4 regions of the Lysinibacillus sp. NPDC059133 genome follow, and region 1 is predicted to be linked to each of the others. Evidence: riboswitches for the same ligand, from Rfam matches in the RefSeq annotation. Region 1 holds a riboswitch; each other region holds the start of a gene.
The links. A riboswitch is a leader RNA that binds a small molecule or an ion and turns the genes downstream of it on or off. The one in region 1 is predicted to bind cobalamin.

Region 1 (3,398 bases):
ATGTATACTATAATTATGATGAGGCAGACAAGCGTATTTATCAAATGAGTACAAAAGCCAATGAGTTTTATACGTATTATAATGGCTATGCATATCAAATAGGCTATCAATTAAATGGTGATCAACAGGAAGCACAAGAAAAAATGGTTGCTCTTGCGAGGGAATTTATCTCGCACATAAATTCAGCGAAAGCAAAGAAGTAATGTGGAAAATAACTGCCTGCTAAAGCTCGATTGGTGAGGGGGGAGCGATCAGTGGTGATAAAGAACCCCTCGTGAGTAAGTAATACTTTATTTTTGGCAACAACTAGTTACCAAAATGACACATCTCATTCAGTCTATATTAAAATAGTAGAAAAGGGATGGGGGGTTCAACAATGACAGTAGCGCAAACGTATTTAAATGTTGTCCAGAAAAGATTTAGAAGTGTCAAAGAGCTAGGCGATAAAACACTCGACCAACTGGAAGAGGCCCAATTGCACTGGGCGTATAATGAAGATTCAAATAGTATCGCAGTGATTGTAAAACACGTTAGTGGAAATATGATATCGAGATGGACTGACTTTCTTACGACAGATGGTGAGAAATCAACGAGAAATCGTGATGATGAATTTATGGATAGCCTTCAGACAAAAGAAGAGGTAATGACAGTATGGGAAAAGGGCTGGCAAGTATTTTTAGATGCTTTACAAAAATTAACGGAAGCTGATTTACAAGGGTTTGTAACGATAAGGGGAGAACGACATTCCGTGATAGATGCGATTGAAAGACAAATGTCCCATTATTCACAACATGTCGGTCAAATCGTTTGCATTGCTAAGCAAGTAAAGGGTTCTGAGTGGCAAACAATAAGTATTCCAAAGGGACAATCTCAGCCTTTCACAGAATCAATGTTAAAAAAACATCAACAATAGAAATGGGGCCGTCTCACTAGTGTGAGATGGCTTTTTTGATGGAATATACATACATATCTTTGTTTAAAAATCGCAAAACTTTATTATATTCAGAAAATAAAATTGACGTGTATCTTTGAAGCGTGTTATGTTTAATACAAAATTTAATATGTAACATTACAAGTTTGAGTGAAAAAACTTTTTCACTTAATTTAAAGGAAAATGGGTGTAAATCCCATGCTGTCCCGCAGCTGTAAATGAGGAGTTTTGTTTCAAATACCACTGAGTAAGTACTCGGGAAGGTGAAGCAAAATGAAGATTCATAAGCCAGAATGCCTGCTTGTAGTATGATTCATTGTAGATCTACGAAAGATAGGGAGATGGATGGAAGGCTTTTAATAATGAGTTTTTCTATCCTTATTCACGTGGAATAAGGATTTTTTTTATGCCTTTTTCTAATCTAAGTAATTTACATCAAAGTGAGGTGTAAATAAAGAGAGAGCAAAGTAATGACGATTACTTTGTATTTCAAGTTAGAAGTATAGTGGAGAAACATATATATTTTAATTTTCTAACACCCAAGAATAGACAGGAGCAATCATAATGATATTTTTTAAAAAATTATTACCGTTCATTCTAATACTGATGTTAACGATTTTAGCAGGCTGTTCAAGCTCGAGTGAAGGTAATGGAAGTAAAACTTCTAGCAAAAATAATAATGAAGGAAAAATGATAACAATTGGCTGGCCGCTAGATATAGGGCCTTTAAATCCGCATACCTATTTACCAAACCAAATGACTGCGCAAGCAATGGTATATGAATCATTAGTAGAATATAACGATGACGGGACAATATCGCCGAAATTAGCGGAGAGCTGGGAAATTTCTGACGATAAAACAGCTTACATATTTCATCTTAGACAAGATGTAAAATACTCTGATGGGACAGTCTTTAATGCAGATAATGTTATTCGTAATTTTAATGCAGTTTTAGCAGATCGTGATACACACTCTTGGATGGGAATGGTGAATCATATTGTAGATGTTGTGAAAGAAGATGACTATACAATTCGTCTTCAATTAGATGCACCCTATTACCCTGTATTAAATGAACTGGCTTTTGTGCGACCATTTCGCTTCTTAGGGGATAACGGATTCCATGAGGGAGATGCAACAAATAAAGGTATTAAAGCTCCGGTTGGAACAGGTCCATGGGTATTAACCGAATATAAAAAAGATCAATATGCACTTTTTAGCCGCAACGAACATTATTGGGGTGAAAAGCCACTAGTAGACAAAGTAAAAGTGAAAATTATACCAGATTCAGAATCTATTTCACTGGCATTTGAAAATGAAGAATTAGACTTAATTTATGGTCGTGGCATTATTAGCTTAGATAACTACACTTTCTTAAAAGACAGCAATCAATACAAAACGGCTGTATCTGAACCTTTATCTACACGTGCATTACTTTTTAATACACAATCTGGTCCTTTAGCAGAATTAAAAGTACGTCAGGCTATTCAATACGCTGTTAATAAAGAACAAATGGTTGAAAGTATTACCCATGGTACAGAAAAGGTTGCCAATACACTGTTTTGGGATGCTATTCCATATGCCAATATTGAGTTAAAACCAATCCTATTTAATCCAGAAAAAGCCGAGCAGTTATTAGATGAAGCAGGTTGGACATTAAAAAATGGTGATAAAATCCGTTCTAAAAATGGGCAACCTCTTACATTAGATTTAATCTATATTGCCACAGATGCTATCCAAAAACCCATGGCAGAATTAATGCAAGGGGAATTAGCTAAAATAGGCGTTCAATTAAAACTTGAAGGCGCTGATGTAATGGTAGGGCTCCAAAAATTAATGGATAATCAAGTAGATATTAATTTCTGGCGCACAAACGGTCCACCAACAGACCCACACAGCTTCGCAAACGAATCAGCAACACCGAATGCAAATGGTGTTTATGAAGCGAAATTAGGCCTAGAAAATGCAACACAAATTGATGACAAAATACATCAATTATTAATTGGGACAGATGAAGCGGAACGTGTGCAATTGTATAAAGATATTTTAACAATGTTCCATGACCAAGCATTATTTTATCCAATTTCATATGAAACGAATAATGTTATTTACCATAAATATTTGAAAGATTTTAACCCCCGTGCATCTGAATATGATATTCCTTATGCTCAAATGGATGTAAAGTAAGAGAATGAAAAGAGAGTGGGTCTATTATGACTCCTCTCTTTTTGCACTATGAAGACTAGGGAAGTGATGAAAAAATGTACGAATCAATTTGGCTTTTTTGTCTAAAACGAGTAATTACATTACCATTTGTTTTACTAGGAGTTTCAATCATGACCTTTTTATTTATTCGTTTTGTTCCAGTAGAGCCAGCGGAGGTCATACTTAGACTGTCAGGAGTCGCCCCGACAGCAGAAGCAATACAGGCGCTACGATCGGAATTAGGCACTGATCAATCTTTGTCTAT
Region 2 (3,398 bases), on a different contig from region 1:
GCGCGTAACGCGTTCCATTTATTGCTGTCATAGCCCCGTTTGTCAAAATACGCACCAGTATGCCAATCCGAGCCTTCAAATAATGGGTAGGCCCCTTTTTCACATGCCAAATTGTTCGAAGCACGAATTGTTAAATACGCAATTTCCTCATACAGCTTGTCCGCAAATTCTACAGCTTCCTCAGACTCCCATTGAATTTCTTTCAAAGCTAATAAATGGTGCCAGCCAAATGTGCCAAGCCCAATACCACGGTAACGTAAGTTCGTACGCTCTGCTTGTTTTACTGGAATTGTATTGAGAGCGATAACGTTATCTAGCATACGTACTTGAACTGGGATCAATCGTTCTAGAACACCAGCCGGTACTGCTCGGCCTAAATTGATAGATGATAAGTTACATACAACGAAATCTCCAGGCTTGCGACGTGTTACGATAACGTCATCTTCAAGGGTAATAGACTCAAATTCAGTCGCTGACATATTTTGGAATATTTCTGTACACAGGTTCGAGCTGTAAACCATCCCTTCATGCTTATTCGGATTCATGCGATTGACTTCATCTCGATAGAACATAAACGGTACGCCTGTTTCAAGCTGTGAGCGCATAATACGCTTCATAATATCAATGGCTGGAACGACTTCACGACTTAACAATGGATTCGCGATACATTCCTCATATTTAGTACGGAAAGCACCGTCACCCTTTTTCTCATCATAAAAATCCTCTAGTGAAAAGCCCATAACTTCTCGCACTTCATGTGGGTCAAATAAATGCCATTCCCCGCGCTCTTCTACCGTTTCCATAAATAAATCCGGTAAGCATAGCCCTGTGAAAATATCATGAGCACGCAAACGCTCATCTCCATTGTTTAAGCGTAAATCTAAAAACGTAAAGACGTCTTTATGCCAAACATCTAGATAGACAGCAATAGCGCCTTGTCGTTGACCAAGCTGATCGACTGAAACCGCCGTATTATTAAGTTGTTTAATCCATGGTAAAACACCACTTGATGCACCTTTAAAGCCTTTAATCGATGAGCCTCGGCTACGAATTTTGCCCATATAAACACCAATACCACCGCCGTACTTCGATAATGTTGCGACATCTGTATTCGTGTCATAAATACTTTGTAAACTATCATCTACTGTATCGATAAAGCAGCTAGATAACTGACCATGCGTTTTACCTGCATTCGATAATGTTGGTGTGGCAACAGTCATATATAAATTACTCATTGCCCAGTAAGATTCACGTACTTTTTCTAAACGATTTTCTGTCTCATCCTGCATAAGAGTCATTGCAATGACCATCCAGCGTTCCTGTGGTAGCTCCACTGGTGTTTTCGTGTAATCACGGACTACATAGCGGTCCATTAATGTTTTTAAGCCAATATACGTAAACAATTCATCTCGACTTGATTCTAAATAGGAAGCGAGTTCTTGAAGGTCCTGCTCACTATATTTTGTTGTTAAACTTTCATGATACAAACCAGCTTCTGTATAGTGTGCTAATTGTTCTGGGAATACCTTATAAACATCCTTTACTGAAACTTCACGGCGCATTGCAAATTGATCATATAGTTTTTCTAAATAAATTTGAGCTGCGACAAATGTCCAGTATGGCTCCTCCTCATCAATTAGGCTAAGCGTTTGTAAAATCATCGCATCCGCCCATGCTTCAAATGTGGCATTGTCGTTTTTTCGTAGCCAACGATCCGATAACCTTACAAAACTTTCAAGTTCATCCTCCGTATAACTTTTCTTGAGCTTAGCAATTTGCTGTTCGATTTGAATTGTCATGTATACATTCTCTCCCTTTCTTTCTCCAGCAACACAAAAAGCGATCACGCAACATCTATCGGTTACGTGATCGCTGTAAAATCGGAAATGGAAATGAAGGACATGCACACTAAGAAGTGGACAAATCTCTCGCCTCCACTTCTCAATCCCCGAAGAATGTGTTGCTGTCTTGAACAACTCGGCAGGTCTCCTGGCTCATGCTTCCTCCAAATGATGGCCTTCCCGTTCTTCACAGTGGCTAGTCATCATTTGTCAGCACTTACAGTTGCGGGGACAGCTTCGGCCTAAGATGACTCTTTTCCGAATTCCCTTTTAAACCACATTGGTACCGCTCGTCCAAATACTATATATAGTGTTTTAACTCCTAAACAAATCTAACATATTGTGTTTATTGTTGCAATAGGCGTTTTGCCCCTTGCAAGTTATAATGTGCTACTTTTTCTCGAAGCAAGCCCAATTACAATGCAGTTTTACGTAGTTTTTCAAAATTTCTAGGAAAATATTTTTGTGCTAGCTGCTCTTTTTCTAACTGTATTCCTAGCAAAACTACTGCACATGGACCAGCCGTTTTCTCAACATCTAATGAACTTTTGACTTGTTGCTCGCCAAAAAGTAGGGTAAATTCTGCTTGCAGACCTTTTGATCCAACTGGCCAGACTTGCTGCACGGTTCCCTCTTTCCACGCTTGAAAAATAGGTTGTAGCTGTGCGACATTTTCAGGCTGTGCAAGGATTTCATTGCCTACAAGCGGCATCCCATATGTGTACCAACTTAGCTGCTCATACTTAGTTACTGTGCGTTTCTGCTGCTCACCAAGCATCGTTATAGACAAACCTGATTGTAAAGTCGGCATATTGGACTCTGTGCTACCGTCTATTGGCGGACAAATAAGACTCACCTCATCAAAAACCTGCTGAATGCCTGCAATATAACGAGACCATGCAGCATCCCCTGAAAAATTAGCAAGTAAAATATGTCTTGGTAAAGCATTTGCAGCAAGCTGCTCTAAAAAAGTAACACGCGCCGTTAAGTATGCCGTTAGTTTGTCTGGGGCAGACACAACATCTTGTGGTTTTTCGCCAATTGCTGCGGCATTATCTGTTGTAGCAAACAGCTCACCTATTTTTATTGCATTTCTCAATGTACTCGACCTTCCTTACGCACAAACACCTTAGAGAGAATTGGCATCACAATTGCAACGATCACCAGATTTACGAGTGTTGCCAATGGAAGACTAGTCAGTGACGCCCAGTAAAATGCCGGACTAATGATAAAGTAAAATGGTAAAGGTGCCACAACGCCATTTAATATAAGTGCCACAGGCCATTTCCAGAAATGCATTCCTTTTTTATGCATTACCCCAAAGATCCATACAACAATAAACATTTCTACCGCGATAATAATATGTAGTGGCCCTAGAGGGAAGCCAGTAGTTAAGGCTGAGATAAAATGCCCAATGACTCCCGCAACACCAGCTAATACTGGAGATAAAAATACAACGCTCAACAATGCAGGTGCAGAATCAAGCGCTGCAGTTGAAATAAATGTTGGAATTTTAATGACTGCACCCACTGCACAAATTGCTGCTACCATGGCAGT
Region 3 (3,398 bases), on a different contig from region 1:
TGCTTCTTCACTTGTAATCGTTGTATTTAATACGTATTCGGCAATATCAGTTAGTAATTGATCTGTTTTAGATAGTTCATTTGTTTTAATCATCTATATCTTCCTTTCAATGCATGAATTTGCTATACTAGTACGCTGATGGACATTGGTCAGAATGCCCATCAGCTCTATGGCGAGTTGTTAAAATTTGATTATACCGATAATTCTTCAAGGTTATGACGCTCGCCAATATAATTGACACGAGGTCTAAATAATCTATTATTGTCATGCTGCTCAATTACATGAGCACATAAGCCGATCGTTCGTGAGCCAAAGAAGATTGGTGTATATATTTCAATCGGCAAACCAAGCTTGTAGTACACTGGTGCCGCATAATAATCTAAATTTGGATACAATCCTTTTTCCTGTACCACCACTTTTTCACCAGCTTCACACATGTGATATAAGCGATCATCTCCTTGCTCCAAACATAATTTGTATAAAGCCTCTTTCATAATTTGCGCTCTTGGGTCCATCTTTTTCATATATACACGATGGCCAAAGCCCATAATCTTTTCTTTATTTTGTAGTTTATTTTTCAGCAATGTTTCAAAGCCTTCTACTGTTTTGGCTTCAAGAAGCATATACATCACTGCCTCGTTTGCACCACCATGTAAATTACCTTTCAATGATGCGACAGCCCCAGTTAAAGCACCATACAAATCAGATTGTGTAGAGGCAATAACACGAGCCGTAAAAGTTGAATTTGGCATCTCATGTTCACTATATAAAACAAGTGATTGATCAAAAATTTCTTCTTCTAACGCAGTTGGTTTTCTTCCAGTAATCATGTAATAAAAATTGGCACTATAGGAAAGCTTGTTATCAGGCTCCACAGCATCTTGACCATTTAATACACGATAACTATTCGCTACAATATTTGGCATACCACCTAAAAGTCTATATGCTCTCGCCAAATTCATTTCAGTAGAACGATCATTAATATGCTGATCATAGCCTGCTAAAACAGAAATCCCTGTTCTAAGTCCATCCATAGCATGTGTCCCATTGGGTAATAACTTGAAAATTTGAAAAATTTCAAGTGGAACCTGATAATTAGATTTCAACTTGTCCTGTAAGTCATTTCGTTGCTCGGTAATTGGTATTTCCCCTTGTAACAATAAGTAGACAATGTCTAAATACGAATATCTCTGTGATAATTCAATCAAATCATACCCTCGAATAACAATTTGACTTCCTACAGTGTCTAAAAAAGATAGCTTTGTTTCAGCAGCAATGATTCCGTCAAGACCTGGTGAATAATTTAACTCCATTCATTACAACCCCTTTGTTTAATTATTCTTGTAAGCGTTACCATTCAAACACGAAAGAACAACAAAAAAACAACTTCTACCCCTTTAGAAGTTGTTAATCTACAAAAGCATGACAGAGCAAAGAAACAGTGAATTACATGAATTCACAAAGATCATGCAGTAGCTAACACCTCCCTATCCTCGTAGGTCAATTGATGCTTACATTAGTGGCAGGTCTCCTGACTTATGATCAACGCTACAATAACACCTTCCCATTTTGACAACCAAAACAGTGGCCTTGTTATTGAACTCCTAAATACAGTTGCGGGACAGTGTTGGACTCTCACCAACTTCCCTTTTAATCAAATGGAACCAAATCCATTTGAACCGCCAAAATTTAGCGTATTCAATTTGTCTATTAACCTTATCATAGTGATTCAAAAACAATCAATATAGGTGAAATTCAGAAAAGACAAATTACAAGAAACTATTTTTCGTTTTTAATGAACTATTCTACAGTTTTTAGCACTATTTCGCATAAAAAAAGATTGTAAAACGGAAAAGGTAATTATTCACATGAAGAGAAAAGGTTTTATTTAGTAGGGGCGAACTCTTTTTATGAAAAACTTTAATAGGAATAGGATATATGTTGTGCAGAAAATCTATAACATTTATATGAGCCAACAACTGCGTTGGAAACGGTCAATCGAAAACAAGTATGAAAGAGCCAACTATTATTCTTGTTACCTATGATTTAGGTGATTCATAGACCATTTCTTGTGTTATCATTTGATTTGGTAACTCCCTTTACATAATCAGCGCTTGTATAACCTGTAAATAAACGGAAAGTCAAAATAAGCATGAAGAAAGGAATAAAATAGTTTGTTAATCTCATTATCTGTCATTCGTGATACAAAATAAAAAATCTACAGACAGATTGAAAGAAAGCATAAGAAAACCTTATTCTAAAAGAATAAAGAAAGAAAACTTATAATAAATATTCATCCCTCTCCTTCCCAAGTATGGTATTTGAAACAAAACTCCTCGCAACGGCTACGGGACAGCTTGGAACTACCCCCATTTTCCTTTTAATTGAGTGAAAGACCTTTCACTCAAACTTGAAAAGAATGCTATGAAAATAGACTAAGATTAACATGCTCAATTGATCAAGCCAGTTTTATTTTTGGAATATAATAATGTTACGTAAAATAATGATAAATATAAAAAGGCCAGGGAGCTATAGCCCTGGCCATTCGTTTAACTTCTTTCAGTGGATGCCAAAGAATCGGCTTTATGCAAGCGCAAAGCCGATCCGAGGCATAATTGATTTTCTTTTTTATTTTTCTGAGATGTTGGTTTGGAATAAAGTTTGATCTAAAATATCCCCAAAATCCATATTTAAAGTTAAATGATAAGAACTCGCTTTGAAAAATGATTGATCAAAACGGGTTAATTCTTTGTGAAATACTATGCGATTTTTATAATAAAGTTTGATCATTTTCTACCTAGTAATTCTAAAACAATCGCGCCCGATTGCGGTATAAATATTATATTTTTGCTAAGACAGAGTTAACAAAATCGTTTTTTTCTTCTGGATATTTGTGTTTATTATGGGTCGAGACGTTGAAAGCTTACATTTCTTTTAGAGAGATCCTATTCTACTATGGATTCTGTTATTTTCTCATCTAGATTTTTAATCGCCAACATCGAATTATCCTGAATGATGCCTGTATCTACAAAACCAAATGAAGCGTATAATGTTTTAGCTTTGACATTACTTGTTCTATAAAAGAGGGCTACATATTCTGCTTCCCCATATGGCATATTTTCAATATCCATCAACATTTTTTCAAAGGCAAGTTTGCCATATCCTTTCCCCTGGTAACTCTTTTCAATCATAATATGCCATATAAAATAGCTCTTCTTCCCGTAAAAAATTTCGTTTTCAAATGATTCATGATCCAACGTATCATAAATATACATCAAAAATCCAACCGCAACTCCATCGGCATAAACGGCAATGGGAGTCGCTGGTATCCCATCTGCGTTCAACATATGAGCGTCTGCAAAGCTTCTGAGATTAGTAGTTTCTATAAAGTCTTTCTG
Region 4 (3,398 bases), on a different contig from region 1:
ACGCAATTTTTTCTTCAATTTTTTCAGTTGTCCAGCCAAGGTTCAAAGGTCCAAATGCAATATCTTGCTTAACAGTGCCAGAAAAAAGCTGGTTGTCTGCATCCTGAAATACAATTCCAACCTGTTGACGTAATTCCTTTAATGCTTTTCTACTATAGTTAAGTGCTTTGCCTTGAAAGGTTATACTTCCTGCTGTAGGCTTCAAAATACCATTTAAATGCTGAAATAATGTTGATTTTCCAGCCCCATTATGACCAAGTAAAGCGATTTTTTTCCCTTTTGGAATCTCAAGTGTAATGTCTGTTAAGGCATGAGTTCCATCTGCATAAGCGTAAGATAAATGTGTTAATTCAAAGTATAAGTCTGTCATTAGAAAAAACCTCCATAAATGATGAGGAGTATAAAAATTGCAGCAATGCCTAGCCAATTTTTTGTGTTATAAGTAACATTCTCCTGCCAATAGACCGTTTCGCCACCACGTGCTTCTATCGCATTGTTTAGCTCACGGCTTCGTTGGAACATCTCGACAAATAAAGCAACAATCAGCAGTGAAACCGAGCGAAGCCACTGCATAGGGGAGCTGTAACCTAGTCGAGCCTGTTGAGCAAGATGAATTTTTTGCATACTGTCTAAAAAGATAAAAATAAAACGATACGTTAGCTCTACTAGCTCTACAAATAGAGTAGGCAGTCTCCATTGTCGTAGGACGTAACAAATAGATTGGACTGATGTTGTGAGAATTAAAAAATACAAACAGCTTATACTGCCAAGGACGATGAAAAAAAGCTGTTGCGCTGTAAATAAGCTCGTACTGCCGATAAAAATTGTCCAATGATGAAGAGAAAATGACCAAATGTTTGTAGGCAGCGTGCTTGTTGCCGGCACTATAGAAATTAAAATGGATACTAGACTTGATAGTAAAAAAAACCCGGGTAGCAATAGTAATTTTGCATAATATGTAGCAGGGATTTTTGCACCTAAAATGATAAAAGCACTCATCACAATAAATGTAATGAGTGAAATTCGTTCATCTCTCATGATAAGTGACAATAGAAGCAGTCCAAGGGAAAACGTCATTTTTTCTAGCGGATGAACAGACGCTAGTTTATTCATATAAGCATACTTATCAATGAGTAACATCGCTTAACCCTCTTTATGTTTGCCGCGCATTAAGCCGATGAAATAGCCGATAAATGCAGCGCCAATAGCAGCTTGTAGTGCGAATAATAAGCTTTCTATTTCACCACTTGGTGGCTCCCAAAAACTTTCAAACCATGGCTCGTAGTTAACATCTATTTCACCAATTGCTGCCTCCGCTTCGCCATCAGCACCCTCGAATTCGGCGCCTTTTTGAATAAAAAGTGGGAAGATTGCTAGCAACACAACAATTGCTAAGAGCAGTAAATTTTTTTTCATGTTAGTGAGCCTCCTTTGCTGAGAAAACACGTAAAGCTTTTAATTCACTCACATTGTATTTCTTCAAGAAGTTCATAACGATCACTGTTAAAATGCCTTCACTAACAGCAAGAGGAATTTGCGTTAACGCGAAAATACCAGCAAACTTTGTGAAAGAAGCCATAAAGCCTCCGATTTCAGAAGGGAAGGCAAGAGCTAATTGTACAGAAGTGACAACATATGTACCTAAGTCACCAAGCATTGCTGCTAAAAAGACGGCTACTGAAAATGATAACCCCATTTTTTGTGAGCCCTTAAAAACATAATAAGCAATAATAGGCCCAGCAATTGCCATAGAAAAGGCATTAGCACCTAAAGTTGTAAGTCCGCCATGGGCTAAAAGTAAAGATTGGAATAATAATACGATTGTTCCGATAACACTCATCGCTAATGGTCCAAAAAGAACTGTCCCAAGCCCAACTCCTGTAGGATGCGAGCAACTTCCCGTTACAGAAGGGATTTTTAAAGCTGATAGCACAAAGGCGAAAGCACCCGATAGCCCTAATATCATTTTTGTTTCAGGATTTTCATCAATAGTTTTACGAATAGAACGTAATCCTAAAATAATAAATGGAATCGATAAGACCCACCAAAAAATCGCCCATTCGATTGGCAAAAAGCCCTCCATAATATGCATCGCAAATGCACGATTTGGCACGAATAAAAATGCCAATAAGAAATAACTAAGCTTCCAACCTGAGAATTTCAAATATCTCTCCTCCTCACATTAAAATTTTTCGAATTAGTATGCGAACTAAACAATTTCGCCTTGGCGTAATTGCATCAGGATTTTGAATTGTGCCAGCACATTTCATTCCTTTGAAAATCCGTGACATCCGCCGGAGGCTTTATTTTCATTCAGTAGATGTTTTGACCAAGCCGGAACCATATCTGTACTCATCTGCCACCTTGAGATGGGGTCTCTTTTGAATGAAAATAAAAAACACTTCTCCGTTTGTGGAAAAGTGCATAGCTAAAAATGCAAATAAAATTCTAATCTGCTCAGCCGCACACCTATCCTCGTAGGTTGAAACGATCACATATTTTTCGGCAGGTCTCCTGGCTTTAGTTCAACGTTTTATAGGCCTTCCCATCCTTTGGACAGTGACGTTCTCTATAAAACTCCCTAGTACAGTGGCGGGACCGCGCCGGACTTGAACCGGCTTCCCTTTTAAGCGAAATGATGAACAATTCGCACCGAAAAAAGATGAAGTTGTGAGATTTCACGACAAAGTGTAACATGATTTTCCATATATATGCTATACTTTTTATGAAAAAATTTTAAATTGAGATTCTATGTCGAAAATTCTGATAAATAGATAAAGATTTCACATATTGCTATGAAATATTAAAAAAATTGTCACAAATTAAAAAAGAAATATTGAATTTTTTAAATAATAAGATATGATAGAAACAGTTTTCTATTACATTAAACTTCTTTCAGCAGAAGTCTCCCACCTCTATAGGTAGTGAGATGAATGCAGATTTAAGTTACTTTTCAGCGGGTTCCAAACACCTGCTGAAAGAAGTTAAAGCCTCCGGCGGATGTCACGGAATCGGAAATGAGTTCTTTGTACAAGCACAAAGCCGATTCCGGACGCAATTATGCCGAGGCATAATTGATATAATATAAATTCATATAAAACATCCATAAGTGCTTGAATATTTTCAAGATAATAGGGAAATCGGTGAGAATCCGATACAGCCCCCGCTACTGTAATAGCTGATGAAATCGCGGATGCCACTAGTGAAAACTAGGAAGGCGCGAAAGTAAAAGGAAGCTTAAGTCAGGAAACCTGCTTATGTGATAATGCATGCAAACTTTTCGGAGGGAGAAGTTGAAGCGAGAGCGAGTACCCGTATATTCGTTTTTATTTGGCTTCTACTAAACCTTTACTCTTCGACTAGAGTAAAGGTTTTTCTTTTTCCTAAAAGCAAATGAG

Region 2: another riboswitch for cobalamin. It lies ahead of ACFXN8_RS19410 (ribonucleoside-diphosphate reductase subunit alpha); the one in region 1 lies ahead of nikA (nickel ABC transporter substrate-binding protein).
Region 3: another riboswitch for cobalamin. It lies ahead of mmgD (citrate synthase); the one in region 1 lies ahead of nikA (nickel ABC transporter substrate-binding protein).
Region 4: another riboswitch for cobalamin. It lies ahead of ACFXN8_RS02290 (energy-coupling factor ABC transporter permease); the one in region 1 lies ahead of nikA (nickel ABC transporter substrate-binding protein).

What each region holds. Positions count from the first base shown of each region.
Region 1 is NZ_JBHZDH010000001.1:215,708-219,105, forward strand. Features, by position in the region: gene ACFXN8_RS01060 (hypothetical protein) at 1-203, shown strand, start outside; gene ACFXN8_RS01065 (DUF1572 family protein) at 377-913, shown strand; cobalamin riboswitch at 1,057-1,250, shown strand; gene nikA (nickel ABC transporter substrate-binding protein) at 1,496-3,115, shown strand; gene nikB (nickel ABC transporter permease) at 3,190-3,398, shown strand, end outside.
Region 2 is NZ_JBHZDH010000044.1:24,199-27,596, forward strand. Features, by position in the region: gene ACFXN8_RS19410 (ribonucleoside-diphosphate reductase subunit alpha) at 1-1,799, opposite strand, end outside; cobalamin riboswitch at 1,962-2,147, opposite strand; gene ACFXN8_RS19415 (hypothetical protein) at 2,257-2,940, opposite strand; gene ACFXN8_RS19420 (ECF transporter S component) at 2,937-3,398, opposite strand, start outside.
Region 3 is NZ_JBHZDH010000004.1:8,250-11,647, reverse strand. Features, by position in the region: gene prpD (2-methylcitrate dehydratase) at 1-93, opposite strand, end outside; gene mmgD (citrate synthase) at 192-1,313, opposite strand; cobalamin riboswitch at 1,505-1,699, opposite strand; gene ACFXN8_RS03345 (GNAT family N-acetyltransferase) at 2,946-3,398, opposite strand, start outside.
Region 4 is NZ_JBHZDH010000002.1:193,283-196,680, reverse strand. Features, by position in the region: gene ACFXN8_RS02305 (energy-coupling factor ABC transporter ATP-binding protein) at 1-370, opposite strand, end outside; gene cbiQ (cobalt ECF transporter T component CbiQ) at 370-1,140, opposite strand; gene ACFXN8_RS02295 (energy-coupling factor ABC transporter substrate-binding protein) at 1,144-1,416, opposite strand; gene ACFXN8_RS02290 (energy-coupling factor ABC transporter permease) at 1,418-2,164, opposite strand; cobalamin riboswitch at 2,488-2,672, opposite strand; cobalamin riboswitch at 3,091-3,273, shown strand.